3 regions of the Apilactobacillus micheneri genome follow, and region 1 is predicted to be linked to each of the others. Evidence: predicted binding sites of a transcription regulator. Region 1 holds the regulator's gene; each other region holds the start of a gene.
What was found. Region 1 encodes HrcA, which represses chaperone genes, less so after heat shock. Its sites were predicted from a motif close to TTAGCACTCNNNNNNNNNGAGTGCTAA; they were not measured.

Region 1 (2,281 bases):
TAGCGAATTTCAATGGCTGCCAAGTATTGGAATTTATGTAGTTAATATAACTATCGGTGATAAAGCTTATAATGGAATGGCATCAATTGGAAGAAACGTTACATTTGGAGATAAGAACCCAATTACAGTTGAAATTAATATTTTAGATTTTGATCATAACATTTATGGAGAAAATGTATCTATAGATTGGTTATATCGAATCCGTGGTGAAGTTAAATTTGATGGAGTTGATACCTTGATTAATCAGCTATCGATGGATGAAAAATTCACTAGAGATTTTTTTAATAAAAAACGAGGGTAGTTTTCTTGACTTATATATGATGCTTTGTTAAATTATATATTGTAGTTAGCACTTAGTTAATAAGACTGCTAAGAGTGCTAACTATTAAAGGAGTGATTGATATATGCTCAGCGAAAGGCAAAAAACCGTTTTAGAAGTAATCGTTAGTGATTATACAAAATCTGGTGTACCTGTCGGTTCCAAAGCATTATCGAATCAACTACCCATACATGTCAGTTCAGCTACCGTAAGAAATGATATGGCTTATCTTGAAAAGGTTGGTTTAATTTCCAAAACGCATTCTTCTTCTGGAAGAATTCCATCTATTGAAGGATATCGATATTATGTCGATAATTTACTTAATCCTAATCCTATTGATAATAGTGATATTAGAATTATTAAAACAGCATTAGGTGGTAATTTTGGAAAGATAGATGAGATTGTTGAGCAATCTGCTAATATCTTATCGAATTTAACAAATTATACTGCTTTAGCTTTAAAACCTGAGCAGCAAGTAAGCCGTAGATTAAGAAGCTTTCATTTAGTTCCTCTTGGCAATAGACAGGTAATGGCAATTTTAATTACTGATAGTCAAGACGTCATTAATCAAATTTTTCATATTTCTGATGATATTAATGGTGAACAATTAGATGCCGTTGTGAGGTTAATCAATGATAAAATGGTTGGCAAATCTTTATCAGATATTTTAAAATCATTATTGAAAGGTGATTTTACTAAAGAAATTGTTAAGTATATCAATAATCCAAAAGGAATATTGGCTACGCTTAATAATATATTAACCGAAGCTTCTAAAAATCAATTCTATATCGGCGGTGAATTGAATTTGTTAAGTTTTACTGATAATAATGATATCAGTTATCTAAAGCCAATATACTCATTATTGAATGATACTGATGATATTTCTCAATTTATAAATAATTCTGGGAAATCAATTTCAGTGAAAATAGGTCCTGAAATAAGCAATAGTTTATTAAAAGACTATAGTGTTATTACTGGGACTTATGATGTTGGTGAATATGGTAAAGGAGTAGTTGCTGTATTAGGTCCTACTAGAATGCCATATTCAAGAATTATTGGAATAGTAGAAAGCTTCCGAGACGAATTATCAAAGAAACTATTAAACTATTATAATAAATATGATCAGTAAAGGGAGGTATTCACTTGTCAAATAAAGACGAAAAGAAAGACTTAAAGCAATCTGACTCTAAAAAAGATGTATCCAAAAAGGAAGCTAAAGCTGCCAAAAAAGATGCAAAAAAGGAAAAGAAAGATGCTAATCAAGCTAAAATAGAAAAGCTTGAACAAAAAGTGGATGAAGTTTCTGATCAATATTTGAGAGCAGAAGCCGAAATGCAAAATATGCAAACTCGTTTCAAACGTGAACGTGCTGATATTTATAAATATGATGGTCAAAAATTGGCCACAAGTATTTTGCCAGTAGTTGATAACTTAGAACGTGCTTTAAGTACTGAAGTTACTGATGATGCTGGAAAACAACTTAAACAAGGTGTTGAATTAGTTCTTAGTCATATGAATAAGGCTTTGTCTGAAAATGGTATTGAGGAAATTGATGCTGAAGGACAAAAGTTTGATCCAACACTTTGTCAAGCTGTCCAAACTGTTGATGCAGATGACAATCATCCTGCAGATACAGTTGTAGAAGTTTTACAAAAGGGCTACAAACTAGCTGATCGAGTAATTAGACCAAGTATGGTTGTAGTTGCACAATAATAAACAAAAAGGGGAAAGATAATTATGGCAAGTAATAAGATTATCGGAATTGATTTAGGAACAACTAACTCAGCCGTTGCTGTTCTTGAAGGTAAAGAACCAAAAATCATTACAAATCCAGAAGGATCACGTACTACACCATCTGTAGTTGCATTTAAAGATGGCGAAACACAAATTGGTGAAGTTGCAAAGCGTCAAATGATCACTAACCCTAACACTATTTCATCAATTAAGAGTCACATGGGTGAA
Region 2 (2,281 bases), on a different contig from region 1:
GATGTTATTAATCTTTTTATCTGTTACCAAAATATATGGATTATCTAAATCAGCTTCCATTTTTTCGTTATCAGTAACCATATATTGAGACATGTATCCGCGATCAAATTGCATTCCTTCAACAACATCCATAGTAGTGTTAACACCACGAGAATCTTCAACAGTAATAACCCCATCATTACCTACTTTTTCCATAGCATCTGCAATTAAGTTACCTACTTCAGGATTATCTGCAGAAATTGAAGCAATTTGAGCAATATCATTTTTATTTTTAACTTCATGTGACATGCTATGTAACTTATCTACAGCAACCTTAGTAGCTTTTTCAATTCCACGACGAATACCAACTGGATTAGCACCAGCAGTAACGTTTTTCATTCCTTCATTGACGATAGCTTGGGTTAAAACAGTAGCAGTAGTAGTACCATCACCAGCAATATCATCAGTCTTTGAAGCAACTTCAGAAACTAATTTAGCTCCCATGTTTTCAAAATGATTTTGTAAATCAATTGATTTAGCAATGGTTACACCATCATTAGTAATGTTAGGATTACCAGCTGATTCTTCCAAAACAACATTACGACCCTTTGGTCCTAAAGTTGTTTTTACAGTATTGGCTAATTTATCAACACCTCTTAGCATTGAATTTCTAGCATCTTCAGAAAATTTTACTTCTTTAGCCATAAATACTTCACCTCATTAAATTTTTAATAATTAATTTATTAATCAATAATCGCAACAATGTCCTTATCATGCAAAATTAAGTAAGATTTTCCATCATAGTCAACTGAAGTTCCAGCATATTTATCAAACAGTACTTTATCCCCAGCTTTAACAGATGGTTCTAATGTTTTGCCATTATCTAGAATACGTCCAGATCCAACAGCAATAACTTTTCCAGTTTGTGGTTTTTCTTTAGCATTATTAGCTAAAACAATGCCACCAACCGTCTTTTCTTCTTCATTTTGTGTTTCAATAACAACACGATCACCTAATGGTTTTAACATTGTTACTATCCCTCCAATTAACATTTAATAATCGTTAGCACTTAATATAAAAGAGTGCTAATTACAATTATTAATATATTATGTTTTATGATTAAATGCAAGAAAGATGCTTAATAAAAAAGTACCTTCATAATTTATGAAAGTACTTGGAAATTAGTATTTATTTTTAATTATCATAATGTTCAATAAAGTAAATAAGTGTTTGTAATTCATTTGTTAAATCTACATTTTGTACTCTGACATTTTTAGGAGCTGACAATCTTTTAGAAGTGAAATTCATAATTCCCTTAGCTCCACCAGCAATCGCTTGATCACAAATTTTTTGAGCTACTCCTGTTGGAACTGTTAAAATAACAACTTCAATTTGTTGTTCACTTAATTGTTTTTCAAGATCATTAACATCATATACTGGTACACCACTTTGAACAGTATTAATCATATTATCATGAATATCAAATGCTGCAGAAATTCTCACATTACTATCTTTGTGAAAATTAAAATGCAATAATGCTTGGCCTAAGTTACCTAATCCTACCAATGCTGCATTTGTTAAATGATCTTGATTTAAAATCTTTTTAAAGAAATCTAATAAGTCATCAACATCGTATCCATAGCCACGTTTACCAAGGGCACCGAAATAAGAAAGATCTCTTCTAATTGTTGCTGAATCAACTTGAACTGCATCGGCAAAAGTACTTGAAGAAATACGCTTAACTTTCGCACCATGCAATCCACTAAGATATCGATAATACATAGGCAATCTTTTTGCTGTTGCCCTAGGAATTTTCATGTCCATTGCCTCCTCTTGAGTTTTACACATAACGAACTATAATTTTAACACAAAAATATTGATTGTGAAATGCTTTTCAATCTTTTATAGTTGTATAATTTTAATAATATATACGTTATGTGCTAAAATGACTAGTATTGTTATATTTATAATCACTTACAGGAGGTGAATAGTTTGATTATTTTACAAGCTAATAAGTTAACAAAACGTTTTGGTGGAGAAGATCTTTTCACAAATGTAAATATGAGCATTCCAGAAAATGGTAAAGTTGGCTTAGTGGGTCGTAACGGTGCTGGTAAATCAACATTAGTAAAGATGATTTTAGGTAAAGAATCGATTGATGAAGGAAACGTTACAACTAAAAATGGCTTAACAATTGGGTATTTGGCCCAAAATACTGGCTTAAGGTCAAAAAGAACTATTATAGAAGAAATGGAATCTGTTTTTAAAGAGCTACGTGAATTAGAAACAAAAATACACGAAT
Region 3 (2,281 bases), on a different contig from region 1:
GTAAGATTCTATTTTATTCTTATGTTAGCTTTATGCAGGCCCATGCTGCTTCAGCTGTTAGCAATTATGATGGTTATTGGTTGGCTGCTTATCAAAACCAAGAACCAAGTAGAGAACATGTTTTATGGCAATTCTCTAGTAATTTTTATTCAAATTCTTTAGGTCAAAGAATTGATGCTAATTTATTAACTTCGAAAGATGCTAATTGGTTTATTGGTAATAGTTCCGATAATAGTTCGCAACTTCAACCAGCTGATGACAATCAAAATAATGATGATCAATCACAAGCTAATGATAATTCATCAAACCAAGATCAAAACAACAATTCAGATCAACCACAACAACAAACAAGAAATACACAATATGTTCAACAAAATAAAACTATGACTGTTAAGGATGGTTATAATTATAAATTTTATAATCATGTTCCTGGTGATAATAAATTTATCGGTAAAACTTATGCGCTTTCCAGTGTAAGTGAGAATACTCGTAAACGTATGTATATCAATTCCATCGCAACTATTAATGGAAGAACGTACTACCGTATGTATTCTAATGGTCATGCTATGGGTTGGGTGAATACGAACGCATTAGTTCCTAACGTTAAGTATTCTAAATATTCAACTACTAAAGTAATGAAAAAGAATCCCAAAGTAGCTTTCCATAATCATGTTAACAATAGTGGTTTTGCTAGCACTATCACTACTGCTAATGGTTCTGATTATGCTAATAAGAAAATGACTATTACTCGTCGTGCTAACAAAGATGGCTGGCATAGTTATTATTATCAAGCTTATTATCAAGGCAAGCTAGTTGGTTGGATTTATCAAAGTGCATTTAAATAATATTTATTAAAGTAGTAATTTAATTACTACTTTTTTTACTATCATAAATGCTTTTATATCAACGTTTATACATGTTTTTTTAGCACTCTAATGAAAAGAGTGCTACTTTTCTCTTGACTATCTGACCATTACTGACTAATATAGAAACTGTTGATAAGGAAATAACAAATCAACAAATAATAAAGACTTTTGAAAGGGGTTTTTGATTATGGCTAACGAATTAAGAAATAGTGATTTAGGTGTATTCGAACCAACTGATGATTTCTTTGGTGACTTTGGTAAGAATTTCTTCAATTCAATTGCTAGTAATCAAATGAAAACTGACGTTACTGAAAATAAAGATAATTACGTAGTAACCTCTGAATTACCTGGATTTAAAAAAGATAATATTCATATTGATTACGAAAATGATAATTTAAATATTCGTGCAACCCATGATTTGAAGAAAGAAAATAATGACAAAACAGGACGTGTCATTAGAAAAGAACGTACAGCTCGTAATACTTCACGTTCATTCTACCTACCTGATGTTGAAAATGATCAAATTTCAGCATCATATGATGGCGGAATCTTGAAGATTACATTGCCAAAAGAAGCAAAAGATAATAATAAACACAAGATTAATATCGACTAATTTTAAATTAAATAATATAAAAATATAGGGGGATTGTATTATGGCTAATGAATTAAGAAATGGTGCTTTTGATATGTTAGATCCAATGGAAAGTTTCTTTGGTGACTTTGGTAAGAATTTTACTAATACTTCTAAGATGAAGACTGATGTTATTGAAAATGACAACAATTTTGAAGTAAATGCTGAATTACCTGGTTTCAAGAAGAATGACATTGACTTAGATTATCGTAATGATACTTTAAGTATTCATGCTGTTCATGATTTGAATAAAGAACAAAAGGATAAGGATGGACAATTAATTAGAAGTGAACGTTCATCTAGTAATGTTAGTCGTGCATTTTACCTACCTAATGTTGAAAGTGATAAAATTTCAGCATCATATGATGGTGGCATCTTAAAGATTACATTACCAAAAGAAGCAAAAGATAAAGCAAAACATGAAATTAACATTGATTAATTGCTAAATAAGAAAAGACCCGGGACTTTGTGCTCGGGTCTTTTTTTGTACTATAATTATTATGTATCATTATTTTTATAGGAGGGATATTAGATGAAAATAAATCAATTAATTTTTGCATCAAAATTGATGTTTCTTGTTATTTTTTGTTTATGTTTAGTCTATTTTCTTCCTTTAAATGCTAATGCTGATGGTAGTGATGCGGGTAATTATTATAATTTTAATGATGGCAAATTTACTAGTAAACTTCCTTATTTTTTTGGACCTTCACAATATTTAACTAATAAGTATAATTATTTTAATCCAAATAAATATAATGTTGGTCCTGAAATCAATAGCAATAGA

Region 2: a site for HrcA is predicted at 1,042-1,068, ahead of groES (co-chaperone GroES). Genes of this name have one in related genera too.
Region 3: a site for HrcA is predicted at 925-951, ahead of DY123_RS01755 (Hsp20/alpha crystallin family protein). Genes of this name have one in related genera too.

What each region holds. Positions count from the first base shown of each region.
Region 1 is NZ_QUBI01000002.1:253,070-255,350, reverse strand. Features, by position in the region: gene ribF (riboflavin biosynthesis protein RibF) at 1-301, shown strand, start outside; gene hrcA (heat-inducible transcriptional repressor HrcA) at 405-1,448, shown strand; gene grpE (nucleotide exchange factor GrpE) at 1,463-2,032, shown strand; gene dnaK (molecular chaperone DnaK) at 2,057-2,281, shown strand, end outside.
Region 2 is NZ_QUBI01000006.1:40,719-42,999, forward strand. Features, by position in the region: gene groL (chaperonin GroEL) at 1-684, opposite strand, end outside; gene groES (co-chaperone GroES) at 723-1,007, opposite strand; gene DY123_RS06540 (redox-sensing transcriptional repressor Rex) at 1,174-1,803, opposite strand; gene DY123_RS06545 (ABC transporter ATP-binding protein) at 1,972-2,281, shown strand, end outside.
Region 3 is NZ_QUBI01000001.1:342,316-344,596, reverse strand. Features, by position in the region: gene DY123_RS01760 (GH25 family lysozyme) at 1-845, shown strand, start outside; gene DY123_RS01755 (Hsp20/alpha crystallin family protein) at 1,054-1,479, shown strand; gene DY123_RS01750 (Hsp20/alpha crystallin family protein) at 1,520-1,936, shown strand; gene DY123_RS01745 (hypothetical protein) at 2,030-2,281, shown strand, end outside.